Regions from separate parts of the Pseudomonas veronii genome, predicted to be linked through region 3. Evidence: riboswitches for the same ligand, from Rfam matches in the RefSeq annotation. Region 3 holds a riboswitch; each other region holds the start of a gene.

Region 1 (7,468 bases), 270 kb from region 3:
CACCAGATGCGCGAACACGCCGCCGCGATTGATGTCGGCGATCAGCAGCACCGGGCAATCCACGGCCTCGGCGAAGCCCATGTTGGCGATGTCATTGGCGCGCAGGTTGATCTCCGCCGGGGAGCCTGCGCCTTCGACCATCACCACCGGGTAGGCGTCGCTCAAACGCGTGTGGGACGCCAGCACCGCCTGCATCGCGATGGCTTTGTAGTCGTGATAGGCCACTGCGTTCATGCTGGTCACGGCGCGGCCATGGATGATCACTTGGGCACCGGTGTCGCTGTTGGGTTTGAGCAGCACCGGGTTCATGTCGGTGTGCGGCGCCAGGTTGGCGGCCTGCGCCTGCACCGCCTGGGCACGGCCGATTTCGCCGCCTTCGGCCGTCACCGCGCTGTTGAGCGCCATGTTCTGCGGCTTGAACGGCACCACCGCCACGCCCTGGCGCACCAGCCAGCGGCACAAGGCGGTGACCAGGGTGCTTTTACCGGCATCGGACGTCGTGCCTTGCACCATCAGCGTACTCATACCGCGTCCTTGTAGGCGATCAGGGCCTGTTCCAGGCGCTGCCAATCGGCGTCGGTGTCGGGCAGGCCGAAACGCAGGCTGCTGTCGTGGACAAACAGGCGCAGTAGAATGCCGCGCTGGGCCATGAAGTTGTGCATGCGTTCGGCGTGAGGGGTGATCAGCCATTGAAACAGGGCGCAGCCGCCCTGGGGTTGGAAGCCTTGGCGCTCGAGCAAATCGAACAAGCGCTGGCCGGCTTCCAGGCAACGGTTGCGTTGCCGGGTGTGCCCGGCGGTATCGCGCAGACACGCTTGGCCGATCACCCGCGTCGGCCCGCTGACCGCCCACGGCCCGACCTGTTCGGCCAACAGCTTGAGCAACTTGCGCTCCGCCAGCACAAACCCCAGGCGCACACCGGCCAGGCCGAAGAACTTGCCGAACGAACGCAGCACGATCAGGCCGACCTGATGGGCCTGGCTAGCCAGGCTCAGGTGCGGCGTGACGTCCATGAACGCTTCGTCCACCACCAGCCAACCGCCGCGCTGGGCCAGCCGCGCATGCCAGTCGAGCAGCCGTTGCGGGGTCAGGCTCAGGCCCGTGGGGTTATTCGGGTTGACCACCACCAGCACGTCCAGGCTGTCGAGAAAGAAGTCGACCTCCTGCTCCTGCACTTCGCGCACCACGTAGCCGGCGCGACGCCAGGCCTCGGCGTGCTCGGCATAGCAAGGTGACAGCACGCCGACCTTGCCGCCCCGGCGCAAGCGCGGTAGCAGTTGGATCGCCGCCTGGGAACCCGGCACCGGCAATAAATGCGCAGTGCCATAGTATTCGCTGGCGGCTTGCTCCAGACCGTCGTCGGTTTCCGGCAGACGCGCCCAGGCGCGCAACGGAATCTCGGGGACCGGCCACGGCCAGGGCGCCAGGCCGCTGGACAGGTCGAGCCATTCGGCCTCGGCAATCCCATATTCAATCGCCGCCTTACGCAGCCGGCCACCGTGCTCAAGCATACAATTGCCCCCCGACGCATAGGATCAGCAGCCACAACCATACGCCGCGCTGCACCAGTTGCCAGCCGCGGTCGATGGCGTCCGCATCCGCCGCCGGGCCTTCGCCCAGTGGCGGACGCTGGTGCAGCTCACCGTGATAGATCGCGGCACCGCCCAACTCGACGCCCAAGGCACCTGCCCCCGCCGCCATCACCGGACCGGCGTTGGGGCTGTCCCAGGTCGGGCCCTGACGGCGCCAGCATTTGATGGCCAGCCTGGTTTTACCGAGTACGGCGTAGGTCAACGCCACCAGGCGTGCCGGAATATAGTTCAGTACATCGTCGATCCTGGCCGCCGCCCATCCGAAACGCTCGAAGCGTTCGTTGCGATAGCCCCACATGGCGTCAAGGGTGTTGCTCAAGCGGTACAGCACCACGCCCGGCACACCCGCGACGACAAACCAGAACAGTGCGGCAAACACCGCGTCGCTGCCGTTTTCCAGCACCGATTCGGTGGCGGCGCGAGCGACTTCAGTGCGATCCAGTTCACTGGTCTGGCGACTCACCAGGTAACTCACGCGCCGCCGGGCTTCGTCCAGGTCATCACCGCGCAGGGCCTGGGCCACCGGGATCACGTGCTCGCCGAGACTGCGCATGCCGAGGGCACAGTACAACGCGAGGATCTCCAGCACCCAGCCGATGTAAGGCGCCCACGACAACGCGGTGGCCAACAGCGTCAACGGCACCACCGCAATAAACCAGGCGGTCACGCCATGGCTGCGCCAGCCACGGCCACCGCTGTTGAAACGCTGCTCGATGCGCGCGGCGAAGTTGCCGAACGCCACCAGCGGATGCCAGCGCCTGGGCTCGCCCAGCAGCGCATCCAGCGCCACCGCAGCGACACACAGCAAGGCCACACTCATTGACGCACTCCCCAGGTATTTTCATACAACATGTCGCTCAGCGGGCGCGGTTCGGCCCAGCCTTCGAGCTGCAACATCGGTGCCGGATAGAACGCTTCGACCGGCCCCAGGCACAACACCGCCAAGGGTTTCGCGCCGGGCGGCAAGCCCAGCAGGTCGGCCAGGGCCTGCGGTTCGAACAACGACACCCAACCCATGCCCAGCCCTTCGACCCGCGCGGCCAGCCACAGATTCTGGATCGCGCAGGACAGCGAGGCCATGTCCATTTCCGGCAAGGTACGCCGGCCGAAGATATGTCGCTCGCGCTCATCCATCAGCGCCGCCACCAGCACTTCGGCGCAGTCGTGGATGCCTTCGACCTTGAGCTTCATGAACGTATCGGAACGCTCGCCCAAGGCCTCGGCGGTGCGTATGCGTTCTTCCTCCACCAACTGTTGAATCCGCCCACGCAATGGGCGGTCGCTGATGCGGATAAAACGCCACGGCTGCATCAAGCCGACGCTCGGCGCCTGGTGTGCGGCCTGGAGCAAGCGCTGCAGCAGTTCGGGAGCCACGTCACCGCCGCTGAAGTGACGCATGTCACGGCGTTCGGCGATGGCACGGTAGACGGCGTCGCGCTCGGCCTGGGGGAAAGCGTTGTCGGTCATGAGCCTATCGCGGGCAAGCCCGCTTCCACCGTGGATTCGTGCTGTGGCGCAGCGTGCGGTGCGACTCGCTCGGGCGCAAACAGAGCGGCCACGGCCCGGGGGTTGGAGGGGAAGTAGAAGTGAACGTAGGAAGCGGTCAGCCGCCCCTGTCGATACACCGCCTCGGCCCCGCGCCCGCCATTGGGGCTCACGCCACGGGCAATGGGCACCCAGTCGGTGCTGGTCAGCGAGTGGTGATAGGTGTGCCCACGCAACACGCCCTCGGGCAATTCGACGCTTTGCAGAGCCAGCGCCGCGAGCTTCTTTTGCATCACCGCAGCGCCCTGCAGCAGGCCGACCAGTCCGGCGCGGAGGCCGTCGACATCGGTGAGCGAGTCCAGTAGATAGAGCATGCCGCCACACTCGGCGAGCAGCGGTTTGCCGGCAGCGTGATGGGCACGGATCGCCTCCAGCATCGCGGTGTTTTCCGACAGCGCCTGGTGATGCAATTCCGGGTAACCACCGGGCAGATAGAGGCTGTCGGCGTCTGGCAATTGGCGATCATGGATCGGCGAGAAGAAGCTCAACTCGGCGCCCATCGCCCGCAGCAGATCGAGGCTGGCACCGTAAGTGAAGGCGAAGGCTTCGTCACGCGCGACGGCGATCCGCACGCCAGCCAGCAACGGTTCGGCGCGGGTTACCGGCGGTGCGGCAAAGGTGACCGGCGGCGGCAACGCAACCTCGCAACTGCTGCCCAACGCTTGGGCGGCGGCGTCCAGGCGCAGGTCGAGGTCATTCAGTTCGCTGGCTTGCACCAGGCCCAGGTGGCGACTGGGTAATTCGATAGCAGTCTCGCGGGACAACGCGCCATACCAGCGCAGGCCTTCGGTGAGGCTGCCTTCGAGCAATTGCGCATGGCGCAGGGTGCCGACGCGGTTGGCCAGCACGCCGGCGAACGGCAAGTCCGGCTGATAGCGTGCCAGGCCGAGGGCCAGGGCGCCGAAGGTCTGCGCCATGGCCGTGCCATCGATCACGCCGAGCACCGGCACACCGAAGTGCCGCGCCAGGTCGGCGCTGGAAGGTGTGCCGTCGAACAGCCCCATCACGCCTTCGATCAGGATCAGGTCCGCCTCCCCCGCTGCTTCCCACAGTAGGCGGCGACTTTCCTGCTCACCCACCATCCACATGTCCAATTGATACACCGGCGCACCGCTGGCGCGCTCGTGGATCATTGGGTCGAGGAAGTCCGGGCCGCATTTGAACACACGCACCTTGCGCCCCAGGTTGCGGTGCAAGCGCGCCAGCGCGGCGGTGACCGTGGTTTTGCCCTGGCCGGACGCCGGTGCGGCGATCAAGACAGCCGGGCAATGGCGGGGCTGATTCAAAGTTCGACGCCTTTCTGTGCCTTGATACCGGCCTGGAACGCATGCTTGAGCATGCCCATGTCGGTGACGGTGTCGCCCATTTCGATCAGTTCAGGCTTGGCGCCACGGCCGGTGACCACCACGTGCTGCATCGGCGGGCGGGCCTGCAGGTCGCTGAGGACTTGATCGAGGTCGAGGTAGCCGTGCTTGAGCGCGATGTTCAGCTCATCCAGCACCACCAGGCCGATGCTCGGGTCTTGCAGCAATTGGCGGGACACCGCCCAGGCGGCCTCGGCGGCCGCGATGTCGCGCTGGCGGTCCTGGGTTTCCCAGGTAAAGCCCTCGCCCATTACATGGAAACGCACTTGCTCGGGGAAACGGCGGAAGAACAGTTCTTCGCCGGTGCTGTTGCGCCCCTTGATGAACTGCACCACGCCGCACTGTATGCCGTGGCCCATGGCGCGGGCCAGCATGCCAAACGCCGAGCTACTCTTGCCTTTGCCGTTGCCGGTCAGCACCAACAGCAAGCCGCATTCGTTCGGGGAATTGGCGATGCGTTCATCGATCACGGCTTTTTTGCGCAGCATGCGCGCCAGATGGCGTTCGTCGCGCTCGGGGGAATCGGTCATGGCAGCTCTCCGTTGGGGCTGGACAAAAAACGGCGGGCAGGAAAAAACAACAACAGACAGCCAAGCATCGCCCACCGTGATGCTGTTGGATGATCCAGGCCGGTCTCCGGGCTCATGAGTGGCGCGCTAGAGCGCACGCCGACGGCGCGCCTTCCCATATCGCGGGCGATACAGTGGCAAACAGCACCGTCTTGACTCATTTACCGTTGCGGGGGCAGCGCCGGAATCGCGGCAGCACTGTGTACAAGTGCGCTCACTCACCGGCTTCCCTGTTTCACTCAGTCGACCCGTGGGTCACAGAGCACCTGGAACAAGCGGCGAAGGTTAGTGGGTTGGGGGTGGAGCGTCAATTAAAGCTGGCCTTGCACTTGAACCATCGCCGCATCGGGCGCCTCTACCCTTACAGGCATCCAGGAGAAAACCATGCATAAAACAAGACTCGCCTTACTGATCATGCTCGCGGGCACCCTCGCCGCCTGCGGGGAAAGCTCGACCCTGAAGGTGTCCGATGGCACCGGGCCTTCACCGCAGCTGCCGGAGCCGAACAAGACCCTGATCCCCACTGTGAACATCGCCCCGGCCATCGGCTGGCCGGCGGGCACCCAGCCCACGGCCGCCGCCGGCACCCAGGTGGTGGCGTTCGCCGAAGGCCTGGACCACCCGCGCTGGCTGTATGTACTGCCCAATGGCGATGTGCTGGTGGCGGAAACCAACGCGCCGCCCAAGCCGGACGACGCCAAAGGCGTGCGGGGTTGGGTGATGCAGACAGTCATGGGCCGCGCCGGCGCCGGTGTGCCGAGCCCGAACCGCATCACCCTGCTGCGCGATGCCGACCATGACGGGGTCGCGGAGACCCGCACCGTGTTCCTGGAAAACCTCAACTCGCCCTTCGGCATGACGCTGGTGGGCAATGACCTGTACGTGGCCGATTCGGACAAGCTGTTGCGCTTTCCCTATCAGACCGGCGAAACCGCGATCAAGGCCGCCGGCAGCAAGGTCATCGACCTGCCAGCGGGCAGCATCAACCATCACTGGACGAAAAACGTGGTGGCCAGCAAGGACGGCAGCAAGTTGTATGTGAGCGTCGGTTCCAACAGCAACGTCGCCGAGAACGGCCTGGAAGCGGAACAAGGCCGCGCGGCGATCTGGGAAGTCGACCGCGCCAGCGGCCAGCACCGTATCTTCGCCTCCGGCCTGCGCAACCCGAACGGCATGGCCTGGGAACCGCAGAGCGGCAAGCTGTGGACGGCAGTGAACGAGCGCGACGAGATCGGCAGCGACCTGGTGCCGGACTACATCACCTCGGTCCAGGATGGCGCCTTTTATGGCTGGCCCTTCAGCTATTACGGGCAGCATGTGGATGTACGCGTCACACCGCAGAACCCGGACCTGGTGGCCAAAGCCATTGCGCCGGACTACGCCGTAGGCCCACACACCGCCTCGCTGGGCCTGACCTTCGCCGAGGGCAGCAAACTCCCAGCGCCCTTTATCAACGGTGCGTTTATCGGCCAGCACGGCTCGTGGAACCGCAAGCCGCACAGCGGCTACAAGGTGATCTTCGTACCGTTCGAGGGCGGCAAGCCGAAGGGGCCGCCAGTGGACGTGCTGACCGGGTTCCTCAACAGCGAAGAACAAGCCATGGGACGACCGGTTGGCGTGGTCATCGACAAGCAGGGCGACTTGCTGGTGGCGGACGATGTGGGGAATAAGGTGTGGCGGGTTTCTGCGGCTAAGTAACTATTACAAATGTGGGAGGGGCGGTGCGACGATTCGTCTTGCCCACGATAGCGGTGGGTCAGTCACTGAATGCATGGACTGACACGCCCTCATCGGGAGCAAGCTCCCTCCCACATTTGGATCCTGGTTTGGCTTAGGGGTTGCGGGCCAAGTGCTCAGCCGGCAACACGCGCTTGGCGCTCAGGTAGGCGTTCTGCCAGTAGGCTTTGGACAAGGTGTCCAGCTTCACCGTACCGCCCGTCTGCGGCGCATGCACAAAGCGCCCTTCGCCGACATAGATCCCGGCGTGGCTGACCTGCGAGCCGCCACCCGTGGCGAAGAACAGCAGGTCACCGGTTTGCAGGTTCTGTGCGCTGACGTCCTGGGCGCGCATCACGATCAGTTCGCGCGTGGTGCGCGGCAGAGAGATACCCGCGGCATCACGGTAGACAAACCCGATCAACCCGCTGCAATCGAAACCGGAGTCCGGCGTATTGCCGCCCCAACGATAAGGCGTACCGACCAGGCCCAGCGCGCGGAACAGCACGTCTTCAGCGACCGGCGAACTCTGGCTGGAATAGTTGAACACTGGTTTAGGCTTGGCCGCTACGGGCGCAGGCTGCGGGCGGCTTGCGCAGGCGCTGAGCAGCGCGGCGCAAACAATAAGAATCAGGCGGGCCGAGGTCGACATGTGCAGAACAATCCTGGTCTGGATGCGGCT
Region 2 (7,468 bases), 780 kb from region 3:
TCCAAGCAGAACACCCCGGGTATCGGCATCCGCGTCTTTATCACCCAGCCTGGCACCCAGTACGCCGAGACGTGCATCGCCTACTGCAAGCCGGGCGAAGAGAAGCCGGAAGACACCGCGCTGGGGCTGAAAAGCTTCACCGCGTATATCGATGCCTTCAGCGAAGCGTTCCTCGACGACGCGGTGGTCGACTACGCCACTGACCGCATGGGCGGCCAATTGACCATCAAGGCGCCGAACGCCAAGGTGCCGAACGTCAATGCCGACAGCCCGGTCAACGAGCGCATCAATTACTACCTGCAAACCGAGATCAACCCTGGGCTGGCCAGCCACGGTGGGCAGGTCAGCTTGATCGACGTGGTGGATGACGGTATCGCCGTATTGAAGTTCGGCGGCGGCTGCCAGGGCTGCGGCCAGGCGGATGTGACCCTGCGTGAAGGCATCGAGCGTACCTTGCTGGAGCGCATTCCGGAGCTCAAGGGCGTCCGCGATGTGACTGACCATACGCAGAAAGAAAACGCCTACTACTGAGTCAGGTGTTCGCTGCGAGCAAAAAAACGGCGCCCCGTGAGCGCCGTTTTTTTATGCTTAAAATTCAGCCGCTTACGCGACCTACCTAACGCTGAACATTAAGTGTGGGAGGGAGCTTGCTCCCGATAGCGGTGTATCTGTCGATTGATAAGTCGACTGACCCGCCGCTATCGGGAGCAAGCTCCCTCCCACATTTTATTTTGTATTTGTTTAGTTAAATCAGTGTTTTATGTTTGTTTTTTGATGTTTTTGATTAGGGGCGGTACAGGTGTGCATGCCCGGCCCGATACAGCGACGACGCGCTGAAACTGTCACTGGCCAGCACCCGACCCACCACAATCAGCGCCGTGCGCCTGAAGCCCTTGGTCGCGACTTTTTCGGCAATGTCCGCCAAGGTGCCGACAGCCCAATCCTGATCCGGCCAGGTCGCGCGGTGTACCACGGCAATCGGGCAATCCGCGCCATAGTGCGGCAGCAGTTCGGCGACGATCTTCTCCAGGTGATTGACCCCCAGATGAATCGCCATGGTCGTGCCGTGGCGGGCCAGGCTGTCGAAGTCTTCACCGGCGGGCATGCGGGTTTTATCGGCGTAGCGGGTGAGAATCACGCTCTGGGCGATGTCCGGCAGGGTCAGTTCAGTCTCCAGCAGCGCCGCGCAGGCGGCCACGGCGGTGACGCCGGGAATGATCTGGAACGCAATGCCCAACTCGCGCAACAGGCGGATCTGTTCGCCAATTGCGCCGTACAGGCTTGGATCGCCGGAGTGGACTCGCGCCACATCCTGGCCCTTGGCATCGGCGGCCTTGATCAGCTCGATGATCTGTTCCAGGTGCAGTTCGGCGCTGTTGACCACCTGTTCGGCCTGATGCCCCTCCAGTACCGCCGCCGGCACCAGCGACCCTGCATAGATGATCACCGGGCAACTGCGGATCAGCCGCTGGCCTTTGACGGTGATCAATTCCGGGTCGCCGGGGCCGGCGCCGATGAAGTAGACGGTCATGGAGAAATCCTGTGAAAAAACGCGCGAGCATGAGGAACGCTCATGATCGGAAGCGGCGATTATCGCGGTTTCAGTCGACGCAGGCCAATGCCAAGGTGGCCCGGGCGGATTTTTTGCGCGGGACCAACAGGCGCGCAGGGGCGCCGCCGAGTTGTTCGGCCAGGGCCAGGGCGGCGCTTTCGGCGATGCCGTAACAACCGGTATGGGCAAAGGCGACGGCGGACCTGTGGCTCAGACGGTCGTCATACATCGCCAGGTGCGCCGCGCTGAAGCAGTGCAGCGGCAGGTTCAGCCATTGGGCCAGGGCCAGCAAGCCCGGTTCATCCTGCTTGCGATCAAGGCTGGCCAGGGCGGTGATGCGATGGCGCTCGATACCGCCCTCGGCGAGGGCGGCGTTCAGCAGGTCCAGCAGGGCTTGAAACTCGCAGCCGCGCTGGCAGCCCAGGCCGACCACGAGGGTCATGCGGTGTATCGATCGTCGCGGTTGCGGCGAAACAACCAGGCGCTGATCAGCCCCAACGCCAACCAGAACGCGATGTTGGTCAGTTGCGAGGCGATCTTGAACTGTGCTTCCAGAGCCTCAGGGGCCAGCATCGAATGCACTTCAGGTTGCGGAGCGCCAATCACATGAGGCACCACGAGGATTGCCGCGCCCAGCGCTTTGAGCAGCCAGTTGCCACCGAATACCAGCAGCGCGATACCGGCCGCGGTTGAGGCCGCCGTGCCGATCCACCAGATCTGCCGTTGTGCCAGGTCGGCGGCGGCAGTGCCCGGCAATTCCGGCGGCAGGCCCAGGGTTGGCGCCAGGACGAAGGTCGCGTAACCGGCCAGGCCCCACAGCAGGCCTTGAGCCGTGCGAGTCGGCGCGCGCAGGGTGTAGAGCCCGGCGAGCATCAAGGCGAAACCGACCGCCACCACCAGATTGCCGCCGGTGGTCGACAGCACGCGCTGCCAGCCGTCTTCCGGCTCCCAGGCTTCGGCGTCATGGGCGTGTGCAGCGGTGCCGGCGGCGTGCTCGTGTACCACTTGCGTCGCGGCCGGGGCTTTTTCAAAGGTTTCCGCCTGCATGATTAGCGGGGCGACCCAGAAACTTTGCAGCAAGGTCAACAACAGGGCGGCCAGCAGCCCACTGAAACCTGCGGTTTGCGCAATACGCTTGATCATGTCGGCAGGTCTCAATGGCACGGGAACGCGGCGCTGTGGCGGGTATCGTGGGCGGCGTTGTGTACCGCTTCGATATGCGAGAACCCGGCGAAATACACCAGGCACGCGCCGAGGATCGACGCGCCGATGGCGGCGCCCAGACGTTGGCTCAGGGTGGCGGTGCTGCTGGTGCTAGACGAGGTGCTGCTGATGATCGACATGGCGCGTCCCTTCAGGGGTTCAGGGTGACACGAGCGCATGCAAAACCCGCGAGCCAGGCACGCAGGGTTCAAACAGCGCCCGCCCACCGCGGGTTTGTTAGATGATTTTTTTCGGGCCGGTCTCCGGGCTTGCGAGGGGGCTCTTGAACTGAGTCCTGAAAGCATCGCCTTCCCATGCACAACGCACAGTGGCCGTGACGCTTCGCTCGCTTACCGTTGCGGGGGCAGCACCGGACTGGTCATATCGCTATGACGCACCGGTTTCCCGTTTCACCCTGTGAAGGGCACCCGAAACAAGGTGTGTAGGAAAGCATGCAGGGCGACGGTAGTCAAATTGACTGAGCCCCTGTAGCCTTGCACCCTCGAGGTTCTTCGGCCCAGGCCGAAGCTAAGAAGGGAACGCGGTTCAAGCCGCGGCTGCCCCCGCAACTGTGAAGGGTTTATCTGACTGCCACGCCACTGCCATCAAGGCGGGAAGGCGCAGCCAGCGCCGGTCGCAAGACCCGCAAGCCCCAAGCCAGGAGACCTGCCTCGCAACCGATTTTTCAATTCAACCGGGCGGGGTGATCCGGTGACGAAATCTGCTGCTGCGCGTCGCGCAGGGCCTATCGTCCCGTATGCCCGCCCCCAAGGGCATCCGATGAAAACACTGGCCAAACTCCCCGTCACCATCGTTACCGGCTTTCTCGGCTCGGGCAAAACCACCTTGCTGCGCCATATGCTCGATAACGCCCAGGGCCGTCGCATCGCGGTGATCGTCAACGAATTCGGCGAGCTGGGCATCGACGGTGAAATCCTCAAACAGTGCTCCATCGGCTGCACCGAGGAAGAAGCCAACGGCCGCGTGTATGAACTGGCCAACGGCTGCCTGTGCTGCACCGTGCAGGAAGAGTTCTTCCCGGTGATGCGCGAACTGGTTGCCCGTCGCGGCGACCTTGACCATATCCTCATCGAAACCTCCGGCCTGGCCCTGCCAAAACCCTTGGTCCAGGCGTTCCAGTGGCCGGAAATCCGCAACGCCTGCACGGTCGATGCGGTGATCACCGTGGTCGACAGCCCCGCCGTGGCGGCCGGCACCTTCGCCGCCTTCCCGGATCAGGTCGACGCCCAGCGCAAACTCGACCCGAACCTGGACCACGAATCACCGTTGCATGAACTGTTCGCCGACCAACTGGCCAGCGCCGACCTGGTGATCCTCAACAAGTGCGACCTGATCAGCCCCGACGACCTGGCCCGCGTGCGCCTGGAAGTCGCCGAAGAGTTGCCGCCGGCGGTGAAGATCATCGAAGCCAGCAGCGGTCGGGTGCCGCTGGACGTCTTGATCGGCCTGGGCGCCGGCTCTGAAGAGCACATCGACGGTCGCCACAGCCATCACGATCATCATCACGAAGGTGAAGACGATCATGATCATGATCACGATGCGTTCGACTCCATTTCCATCGACTTGCCCCAGTCCGACGAAGCCCTGCTGCTCGACGCCCTGAGCCAATTGGTGGTGCAGCACGGCATCCTGCGCGTCAAAGGCTTCGCGGCGATCCCGAACAAGCCGATGCGCCTGCTGATCCAGGGCGTGGGCACGCGCTTCGACAAACACTTCGACCGCGCCTGGAGCGCCGACGAAGCGCGCATCACGCGCCTGGTGCTGATCGGCCAGGACCTCGACGCGGCGGGCCTCGAAGCGCAATTGCGCGCCGCCCTCAGCGTTTAACCCGTGCACCTGCTCAGGACCCAGCCCGGCGGTTTCGTCGCGGACGACAACATTGCCGACCTTGGGCAAACCCCCGCCGAGCTGGTGATCCTGTGCAGCGGCGACTCCAGCCTGGCGCTGCTGGCCGAAGCGGCCCAGCAGTTGCCCGAGGATTACCCGAGCCTGCGCCTGGCCAACCCGATGCAGGTGCAGAACCATGCATCGGTGGACCTGTACGTCGATGAAGTGCTGCGCCACGCCAAGGTCATCCTGATTTCCCTGCACGGCGGCATCGGCTATTGGCGTTACGGCGTCGAGCGTCTGGTGGCGTTGGCCGAGCGCGGGGTCACGCTGATCCTGGTGCCGGGGGATGACCGCCCCGACCCGGAACTCAGCGGCCTCAGCACCGTGGATGCCGCAGCGCGTGACCGCCTGTGGCAGTTCCTGCGCCAGGGCGGCCTGGGTAATGCGCTGGATTTTTATCGCTGCCTGGCCAGCGCCTACCTGGGCCGCGACTATGCCTGGGCCGAGCCGCAAACCCTGGCGCGCAGCGCGATTTATCACCCGCGTAAGGCCAATGCGTGCCTCAACGACTGGCAGTTGGATTGGAATCCTGAGTGCCCGGTGGCGGCGGTGCTGTTCTACCGCTCCCATCTGCAAGCGGCCAATACCGGTTTTATCGATGTGTTCTGCCAGCGTCTGCAGGCGGCGGGCCTGAATCCGTTGCCGATGGCAGTGGCCAGTCTGAAGGAGCCCGGCTGCCTGACGGTGGTCGAGGACTGGCTGGATGAGGTCGGGGCGGCGGTGATTCTCAACACCACCGGCTTTGCCCAGTCCAGCCCCGAAGCGCCGCATTTGCGCCCGTTTCGCCGCAATATCCCGGTGATCCAGGCGATTTGCGCCCAGGACAACCAACCCGCCTGGCAGGCCAGCGAACAAGGCCTCGGCCCGCGCGACCTGGCGATGCACATCGCCTTGCCGGAACTGGACGGGCGCATCATCAGCCGACCGATCAGCTTCAAGGACCTGGCCTGGCGCAGTGAGCGCAGCCAGTCGGACGTGGTGTGCTACCGCGCAGCGCCGGAACGCATGGACTTTGTCGCTGAACTGGCGCGCCGTTGGGTTGAACTGGCGCGGGTGCCGAATGCCGACAAGCGCATCGCCCTGATCCTGGCCAATTACCCGACGCGCGACGGCCGCATCGGCAACGGCGTCGGCCTGGACACGCCAGCGGCGGCGCTGAATATCCTGCGGGCCTTGCAGGCCGAGGGTTATCCGCTGCCCGAAATCCTGCCGGAAAGCGGCACCGCGCTGATCCACGAACTGCTCGGTGGCGTCACCAACGACCTGGACAACCTCGACCTGCGCCCGTGCCACCAAAGCCTGGGCCTGGACGACTACGAGGCGATGTTCAAGCGCCTGCCCGAAGCCAACCGCCAGGCAGTGCTGGAACGCTGGGGCACGCCGTACAACGACCCGATGTGCCGCGACGGCCGCCTGATGATCGCCGGCCTGCGCCTGGGCTTGACGTTTATCGGCATCCAGCCGGCCCGCGGTTATCAGGTGGACGCCAGCGCGGTGTACCACGACCCGGACCTGGTGCCGCCTCACGCTTACCTGGCGTTCTATTTCTGGTTGCGCCACACCTACGGCGCTCACGGCGTGATCCACGTCGGCAAGCACGGCAACCTGGAATGGCTGCCGGGCAAGGGCGTCGGGCTGTCGGAAAATTGCTGGCCCGACGCGCTGCTCGGGCCGCTGCCGAATATCTATCCGTTTATCGTCAACGACCCGGGTGAGGGCGCCCAGGCCAAGCGGCGCACCCAGGCGGTGATCATCGATCACTTGATGCCGCCGCTGACCCGTGCCGAAACCTACGGGCCGCTGCGCGACCTGGAGCTGTTGGCGGACGAATACTACGAAGCGCAACTGCTCGACCCGCGCCGCGCCCGCGAGCTGCAAAAGGACATCCTCAAGCTGGTGCGCGAAACCCGTATCGACCAGGAGCTTGAGCTGGACAGCGAGGCCGACGCGGCGATCTGGCTGCCGCGCCTGGATACCTACCTGTGTGACCTGAAGGAATCGCAGATCCGCGACGGCCTGCATATCTTCGGCGAGTCGCCCCAGGGCCGCTTGCGTATCGACACCTTGCTCGCGTTGCTGCGTATCCCGCGTGGCGACGGCCGAGGCGCGCAATCGAGCCTGTTACGGGTATTGGCCAAGGCCTTCGAGCTGGGTTTCGACCCGCTGGACTGCGCCCTCGCCGAACCCTGGACCGGACGCCGCCCGGCGGTGTTGCAAACCATCGATCCACAGCGGTGGCGCACCGCTGGTGATACCCGCGAGCGCCTGGAACTGTACGCTGCACGGTTGATCGAGCAGGCGCTGGCGGGGCCGCTGGAACAGCTGGAAGAGCCCGGTTGGGAGGGCGTCAAATCCGTCATCGAAAGCCTGCGCAGTGTCGTGGCGCCACGCCTGGATGGGTGCGGCCCGGCGGAAATGCGCGGCCTGCTCGATGCCCTGGGCGGCCGCTTCGTGCCGGCGGGCCCAAGCGGCGCGCCGAGCCGGGGGCGTCTGGATGTGCTGCCCACCGGGCGCAATTTTTTCAGCGTCGACGTGCGCAACCTGCCGACCACCACCGCCTGGCGCATCGGTTTCCAGTCGGCCAACCTGATTCTCGAGCGGCACCTGCAAGACCACGGCGACCACCTGCGCCAGCTCGGCCTGTCGGTGTGGGGCACCGCGACCATGCGTACCGGCGGCGACGATATCGCCCAGGCCATGGCCCTGATGGGGGTACGCCCGGTGTGGGCCACGGGCAGCCAGCGGGTGGACGACTTTGAAATCCTGCCGATCAGCCTGCTGGACCGCCCGCGTGTCGACGTG
Region 3 (7,468 bases):
ATGGGCAGCGCCTACCTGATGAAAGCGGCGTTCCACAAAGCCGGCTTTGCCGAAGGCCTGTTCGAAGTGCTCAACGTGACCCAGGACGGTGTTTCCAAAACCATCGCCGACCCACGCATCGCCGCCGTCACCCTCACCGGTAGCGTGCGCGCCGGTATGGCCATCGGCGCCCAGGCCGGTGCCGCGCTGAAGAAATGCGTGCTCGAACTGGGCGGCTGCGACCCGTTCATCGTGCTCAACGACGCCGACCTCGACGCCGCCGTCCAGGCCGCGGTGATCGGCCGTTTCCAGAACAGCGGCCAAGTCTGCGCCGCGGCCAAGCGCCTGATCATCGAAGCCGGCGTGGTGGACGCCTTCACCGCCAAGTTCGTCGAAGCCAGCCGCCAACTGGTGATGGGCGACCCGACCTCAACCCATACCTACGTCGGCCCGATGGCCCGCTTCGACCTGCGCGACGAACTGCACGGCCAGGTCCAGGCGACCCTGGCAGAAGGCGCGACTCTGCTGCTGGGCGGCGACAAAGTGCCCGGCGCCGGCAACTACTACGCACCGACCGTACTGGCCGACGTCACCGACCAGATGACCTCGTTCAAACAAGAGCTGTTCGGCCCCGTCGCCTCCATCATCAGCGCCCGCGACGCCGATCACGCCGTGGCCCTGGCCAACGACAGCGAGTTCGGCCTGACCGCGAGCATCTTCACCCGCGACTCGGCGAAAGCACGCGAGATCGCCGACCAGCTGGAAACCGGCGGGATCTTCGTCAACGCCTTCAGCGTGTCCGACCCGCGGGTGGCGTTTGGCGGCGTGAAGAAAAGCGGCTTTGGGCGGGAGTTGTCGCACTTTGGCGTGCGGGAATTCTGCAATGCGCAGACGGTGTGGCTGGATCGCAAATAATCCACAGCAATCCCTGCGGCAAGGGAGCGTGATCCCGCGGGGCTGCGCAGCAGGCTCAGCAGCGGATATGCCGGCGCACGCACTGCACCAGCCCGTCCAGCGCCTCTGACTTCACTGGCGCGAGCACACAGACCGTGTGCTCGCGCTCACCTTCGGTCACGGTCAGGGTGTAATGCACCTGGCCTGGATTACCGGGTTCCGGCGCGGTGCTTTGCGGCAACTGAAAGAAGTGTGAAGCCTCGATCAGTTGCCGCAACTCTTGCTGGTCCGCCTCGGGCAGCGTCTCCAGTTCCACGGTGTTCGGTCGGGCCAGGCCCGGGAAAAACGCGGGTCCCCCAATTTCCTTGATCGAAATTTGCATGGCTGTTCCTCACCGCCCAGGCGGGTTGTCAGACGTTAATGCCCACTGCTTTCCAGCCTTCCTTCACCGCCTTGTGCTCGGCCTTGCCAGCACCGTACAGCCGACCGGCAATGTCGTAGGTGATGCGCGCGAAACGCAGAAACCCCGCGTTCGGCCGCAACCGCGCATCGCGTAACGCGTCATACCAGATACGCCCTGCGCGCTCCCAGGCAAACCCGCCGATCTTCGTGGCTACCTGATAGAACGCATGGTTGGGAATACCGGAATTGATATGCACCCCGCCGTTGTCCTCATAGGTCTGCACGAAATCGTCCATATGCCCAGGCTGAGGGTCCTTGCCCAGCAGCTTGTCATCGAACGCGGTGCCCGGCGCTTTCATCGAGCGCAACGCAGTGCCTTTGATTTTCTTGGTAAACAACCCTTTGCCGATCAACCAATCCGCATCTTGCGCCGTTTGCTGCAGCGCGTACTGCTTGATCAGTGAGCCGAACACGTCGGACAGCGACTCGTTCAACGCACCGGATTGATTGAAATACATCAGCTTGGCCTCATCCTCGGTCACACCGTGGGCCAACTCATGGCCAATGACATCAAGGGCTATCGTGAACCGGTTGAATAGTTGCTGATCGCCATTACCAAACACCATCTGGCTCGAGTTCCAGAATGCATTGTTGTAGTTCTGGCCAAAATGAACGGTCGCGTCCAGCGCCATACCGGCGTCGTCTATGGAGTTGCGGTCGAAGACCTGATCGAAAAAATCGAATGTGGCGCCCAACCCATCGTAGGCCTCGTCCACCGCCACATCACCACTGACGGGTTGCCCTTCGCCACGGATCAACTTGCCCGGCAGGCTATCGGCGCCCTCGGCGCTGTAGATCGAACGCCGTTTTTCGGCGCCCATGGGCAGGGCCATGTGGGCGGCCCCTTTGGCGGGTACGGCAACCATGCGCAACGAACGGAACGTGCTGTCTTTGGCGCGTGTGCGTAACGCGACTTCCCGTTGCGCTTTATCGCCGTTGCGGGCGATCTGGTCGAGCATGTATGGCGGGATCAGGCAGAAAATCGGGTTGCGATGCTGGCGAACACACATTGGCTGGCTCCATTTTGGCGTGGGGTGAACGTCCGGGTAACCGTTCAAGAATAGTCCTGCCGTGGCGGCTTGGGCCAAATTGTCATGAAGCTATGCTGCAGTAGTGTTAATCCGAGGACTGCGAGGAACTTACAATGCCCCCACGCGCCACCAAAATCGACCTTTCGCACCGCCCCCGGCTCGCCGACCTGCGCCCGTTGCTCGCGGCTGGCCCCAGCCTCATGGAGGCCAGGGCGGCGACTGCGCGTGTCACCGCGGCCAAGGACCTGCAGGACCGGCGCGGCTACGCTGAAGCGTTTCTCGACCGCTTCGTGGTGCCATGGCCCACGGTGGATGAAGCCCTGCTGGCTGACGTACAGCCGCTGCGCCTGGACTACACGCATTTCTCAGTGACCATGTCGCGCTCGAGGCGACTGGCACTCTACGTGGGCGCCAATATCGATGGCGCACAGCATGTGGATATCATCCGCAGCAACGACGCCTGGGCCTACGACGGCCGCCTGCCCATCAGCGCACAGGTGGGTGATGCGCTCTACACCGACAATGGCCTGGACCGCGGTCATCTGGTGCGCCGACAGGACCCCAACTGGGGTGACGCGGCCAACATCGCCAATGCCGACACCTTCCACTTCACCAACTGCTCACCGCAGATGAGCGGGTTCAACCAGAAGACCTGGCTGGAACTCGAGGACTACATTCTCGATAACACACAACGCTGGAAAGCCCGGGCCACGGTGTTTACCGGCCCGGTGTTGGCGGACGACGACCGCGTCTACCGGGGCGTTAAAATCCCCAAAGCGTTCTGGAAAGTGGTCGCCTACCTCAGCGACGACGGCAAGCCCTGCGCCAGCGCCTACATGATCGACCAAAACCGCGAGCTGGGTCAGCTCGACCTCATGTTCGGCCAGCTCAGAACCTACCAGCGCAGCGTGATTCAGATCGAACGCTTGACCGGTATCCGCTTCGCCAACCTGGCCGACTACGATGGTTTCAGCAATGAAGAGCGCGCCACGGGGACGCGAATTGAAGCGCTGATCCAGGGCCCTGAAGATATTCGTCTGTAACCGGACGACCTAAGGCTATATCGCCCCGCCGTGATCGACTACCATACCGCGCCGGTTCCCAAACGGGACTAATAGGGAATCCGAAGCGCGGTACACCGCGCCAATCGGAACTGCCCCCGCAACTGTAGATGCCGAGCCCGCTCCCCCACTGCCACTGGACCCCGTCCGGGAAGGCCGGAGCGTGGCGACGACGCATCAGTCAGGAGACCTGCCGGCCCAGCAAAATCACTAACCGGCGGGGTGTCCGGGAAGGACATCCTTGCCTGCCTCACCCGCAGCGGTCGAGGGCGTGTTTCCGAACCGTACACCCCCTGTTCCAGGTACGGCTCCAAGGAGATTGCCCAATGCTGCCACGCGTTACCGCCCTGCTCACCGGCCTGGGCCTGTGTGCCCTGGCCCAAGCGGCCCCCACTCAGTACCCGCTGACGGTGGAGAACTGCGGCAGCAGCCTGACCTTCGCGCAAGCGCCCGCCCGCGCCGTGACCATCGGCCAGGCTGCCACCGAAATGCTCTATGCCCTCGGCGTGGGCGATAGAGTGGTCGGCACGTCGCTGTGGTTCAACAACGTGCTGCCACAGTTCAAGGCGCTGAACGACGGCATCGAACGCCTGGCCAATAACGAACCGAGCTTCGAGTCGGTGATCGCCAAGCGCCCGCAACTGGTGGCGGCCGAGCTGGAATGGGTGGTCGGCCCGCAAGGCGTGGTGGGCACCCGCGAGCAGTTTCATGAGTTGAAGATCCCCACCTACCTGCTGCCCTCCGACTGCGAAGCCAAGAACAACCGGGTGGGCGCCGACGGCACGCGGCTGGAGCCGTTCCGCATCGACACGATCTACAAGGGCATCCGCCAGTTGGCGGAGATTTTCGACGTGCAGGATCGCGGCCAGCAACTCAACGATGAACTCAAGGCGCGCCTGGCCAAGTCCGTCGCCACCGTGCAAGCCAAGGGGCTCAAGCAGGCCAGCGCGCTGGTGTGGTTTTCCAGCGCCGAGATGGCCAGCGATCCCTATGTGGCCGGTCACAAGGGTGTCCCCGAGTTCATGCTGCAAACGCTCGGCCTGCGCAACGTGGTGCAGTCTGATGAGGAATGGCCCGCCGTCGGCTGGGAAACCATCGCCAAGGCCAACCCCACCGTGCTGGTGATCGCCCGCATGGACCGCCGCCGCTACCCGGCCGACGATCATGCACAGAAGCTCGCCTTCCTGCGCAGCGACCCGGTGACGCGCAACATGGACGCGGTGAAACACAACCGCATCATCATCCTCGACGCCATGGCCCTGCAGGCCAGCGTGCGGACCTTCGAGGGTCTTGAACAACTGGCTGCGGCCATCGACGGCTACGACCTGCCGAAATGATACGAACCCTACTCGCCCTGGTATTGCTACTGATCGCCGTGCTCGCCGGCGTGGCCATCGGCGAAACCGCCATCGCACCGCAGGTGGTGTTGCAGGTACTCGCCAACAAACTGTGGGCGGCCGGCTACGTGCTGGACCCGATCGATGAAGGCGTGGTGTGGAACTACCGCCTGACCCGCGCCCTGGTCGCCGCCGCATGCGGGGCCGGGCTGGCCACCTGCGGGGTGATTTTGCAGTCGTTGTTGCGCAACCCCCTGGCCGATCCTTACCTGCTGGGCATCAGCGCCGGCGCTTCGACCGGCGCAGTCCTGGTGGTGCTGATGGGCGTCGGCGGCGGCTTGGTTTCGCTGTCGGTCGGTGCGTTCGGCGGAGCGATGGCGGCGTTTGCGCTGGTGGTATTGCTCGCACGGGCCAGCGGTTCGTCCAGCGGCACCGGGCAGATCATCCTCGCAGGCATTGCCGGCTCGCAGCTGTTCAATGCGCTCACCGCGTTCCTGATCACCAAGTCGGCCAGCTCCGAACAGGCGCGCGGCATTCTGTTCTGGCTGCTGGGCAACCTCAGCGGCGTGCGTTGGCCGTCGGTGTGGCTGGCGGTGCCGGTGGCGGTCGCCGGGTTGGCGGTGTGCCTGTGGCATCGTCGGGCGCTGGATGCGTTCACCTTTGGGCGCGACTCGGCGGCCTCCCTCGGCATCCCGGTGCGCCGCGTGCAATGGGTGCTGGTGGGCTGCGCGGCGCTGGTCACGGCGGTGATGGTATCGATTGTCGGCTCCATCGGTTTTGTCGGGCTGGTGATTCCCCATGCCGCGCGCCTGCTGCTCGGCACCGGGCACTCGCGCCTGTTGCCGGCCAGCGCATTGGGCGGCGCGCTGTTTTTGATTGCAGCGGATGTACTGTCGCGCACCTTGATCAAGGGCCAGGTGATTCCGGTCGGCGTGGTCACTGCGCTGGTCGGCGCGCCGGTGTTTGCACTGATTCTGATCGGCCGGAGAAACCCTCGATGAGTGCGCCGGTATTGAGCTGCAGCGGGCTGGGCTTCAAGGTGCGGGAAGCCGAGTTGCTGCGGGATATCCACCTGGAGGTGGCGCCCGGCGAAACCCTCGGGATCGTCGGCCCGAACGGCTCGGGTAAATCCACCTTGCTCAAACTGTTGGCCGGGTTGCGTACCCCCGCTCATGGCGAAGTACGCCTGGGTGGCGAGCGCCTGGGCGAACTGCCCCGCCGCACCGTGGCACAACGTCTGGCCGTGGTGGAACAACAGGCCGACACCGACGATGCCATTCGGGTGTTCGACGCTGTCGCATTGGGCCGCACCCCGTGGCTGTCAGCGCTGAGCCCGTGGTCCGAGGCAGACGATCGCATCGTGCGCCAGGCGCTGCACGACGTGGACGCCATGCACTTGAGCAACCGCGCCTGGCGCAGCCTCTCCGGCGGTGAGCGCCAACGCGTACACATCGCCCGCGCCCTGGCGCAACGGCCACAGATTCTGGTGTTGGATGAGCCGACCAACCACCTGGATATTCAGCATCAACTGTCGATTCTCAAGGGCGTGCAGGCGTTACCCGTGACGACCTTGATCGCCCTGCACGATCTCAACCAGGCACTGACCTGTGATCGCCTGGCCGTGCTGGACCGCGGGCGTTTGGTGGCGCTGGGCAAGCCGCAGGACGTGCTGACGCCGCAGCGGCTGCAGGACACCTTCGGGGTGCAGGCGCACTACCTGACGGACCCGTTTGACGGGGCGCAGATTCTGCGACTGCGCGCTTAACGGCAACACCGTTCAAATGTCGGCGCTGTCGAGCCCGGCGAGGCGGCGATGGGATCAGCGCGCAGCACCTGCCGAACGGCCGCGCGCGCTGGGCTAATCCTCGACAATCCTCAGCCAAGGCCATCGCGCCTGATAGCTGCGCGCCTTCTGCGCAAACAACTCCGGCTCAGGATTGATCGGGTTGATCCTGAGCAGGCCCTGCTCCATATCAGTCAAACCAAACGGCGCATACACCTCGCCCGTCGCCACATCCAGCCCGATGCACGTCCCGGCCACCAGGTAACGATCAATCCCGGCGCGCGCGGAGTGCAGCTGCGGATACGGTCGGCCAAACCGCTGGCCATACCAAAGGTGAACGCGCGCCTGATTCTTCACTTCAATTTCTACCTCCAAATCCTCGAACAGCCGCTGTGCAGCGCGAATGACCACGTCTTCGGCCTCCCAGGAAAGGTCCGGGTCGAAGTAAAAAACGTCGTAGTCCTTTACCCCCTGGTCAGCAGGCAGATTCGACTGATGATTCCAAACAGCCTGGAACAGACAGCCCGCGGTCAGCATGCACTGGTTCACACCAAGGGCCGGCAGGCGCGCGGTGATCTCGGCGTTGATGGGGTTGGCCATGGCCAACTCGAGAAAGGTTTCGACGGTCAATGTCATGTTCAATCCTTTGCAGTGGGCACCTGTCCTGGGGAGCCAACAGTACAACAACGCGGGTTACGCTTTCACGTAACGGCCTCTTCTTCACGTCATCAAAATTCGCTAAGGTGCCTCGACACACCGCTCCCCTATTGCCCTCACCGAGACGCCGACCTTGGCCCATTCCCCGACTGATCGCCCCGCCAGCTCCTGGTCGGTGTTTCTGATTTTCCTGCGCTTGGGGCTCACCTCCTTCGGTGGCCCCGTCGCACACCTGGGTTACTTTCGCGACGAGTTCGTCACCCG

The links. Region 3 has a riboswitch for cobalamin ahead of PverR02_RS21780 (ABC transporter substrate-binding protein). Riboswitches for the same ligand answer to the same signal wherever they lie in the genome.
Region 1: another riboswitch for cobalamin. It lies ahead of cobO (cob(I)yrinic acid a,c-diamide adenosyltransferase); the one in region 3 lies ahead of PverR02_RS21780 (ABC transporter substrate-binding protein).
Region 2: another riboswitch for cobalamin. It lies ahead of PverR02_RS18070 (CbtB domain-containing protein); the one in region 3 lies ahead of PverR02_RS21780 (ABC transporter substrate-binding protein).

The regions. Positions count from the first base shown of each region.
Region 1 is NZ_CP018420.1:5,042,995-5,050,462, forward strand. It holds gene PverR02_RS22955 (cobyric acid synthase) at 1-525, opposite strand, end outside; gene cobD (threonine-phosphate decarboxylase CobD) at 522-1,511, opposite strand; gene cbiB (adenosylcobinamide-phosphate synthase CbiB) at 1,504-2,412, opposite strand; gene bluB (5,6-dimethylbenzimidazole synthase) at 2,409-3,059, opposite strand; gene PverR02_RS22975 (cobyrinate a,c-diamide synthase) at 3,056-4,423, opposite strand; gene cobO (cob(I)yrinic acid a,c-diamide adenosyltransferase) at 4,420-5,031, opposite strand; cobalamin riboswitch at 5,112-5,355, opposite strand; gene PverR02_RS22985 (PQQ-dependent sugar dehydrogenase) at 5,455-6,768, shown strand; gene PverR02_RS22990 (C40 family peptidase) at 6,902-7,438, opposite strand.
Region 2 is NZ_CP018420.1:3,994,872-4,002,339, reverse strand. It holds gene nfuA (Fe-S biogenesis protein NfuA) at 1-531, shown strand, start outside; gene cobM (precorrin-4 C(11)-methyltransferase) at 785-1,531, opposite strand; gene PverR02_RS18080 (cobalamin biosynthesis protein) at 1,602-1,994, opposite strand; gene PverR02_RS18075 (CbtA family protein) at 1,991-2,695, opposite strand; gene PverR02_RS18070 (CbtB domain-containing protein) at 2,707-2,895, opposite strand; cobalamin riboswitch at 2,993-3,202, opposite strand; cobalamin riboswitch at 3,244-3,443, shown strand; gene cobW (cobalamin biosynthesis protein CobW) at 3,536-4,603, shown strand; gene cobN (cobaltochelatase subunit CobN) at 4,607-7,468, shown strand, end outside.
Region 3 is NZ_CP018420.1:4,776,659-4,784,126, forward strand. It holds gene PverR02_RS21760 (aldehyde dehydrogenase family protein) at 1-894, shown strand, start outside; gene PverR02_RS21765 (protealysin inhibitor emfourin) at 950-1,255, opposite strand; gene PverR02_RS21770 (M4 family metallopeptidase) at 1,284-2,345, opposite strand; gene PverR02_RS21775 (DNA/RNA non-specific endonuclease) at 2,480-3,409, shown strand; cobalamin riboswitch at 3,445-3,639, shown strand; gene PverR02_RS21780 (ABC transporter substrate-binding protein) at 3,754-4,764, shown strand; gene PverR02_RS21785 (FecCD family ABC transporter permease) at 4,761-5,765, shown strand; gene PverR02_RS21790 (ABC transporter ATP-binding protein) at 5,762-6,529, shown strand; gene PverR02_RS21795 (nucleotidyltransferase family protein) at 6,623-7,183, opposite strand; gene chrA (chromate efflux transporter) at 7,338-7,468, shown strand, end outside.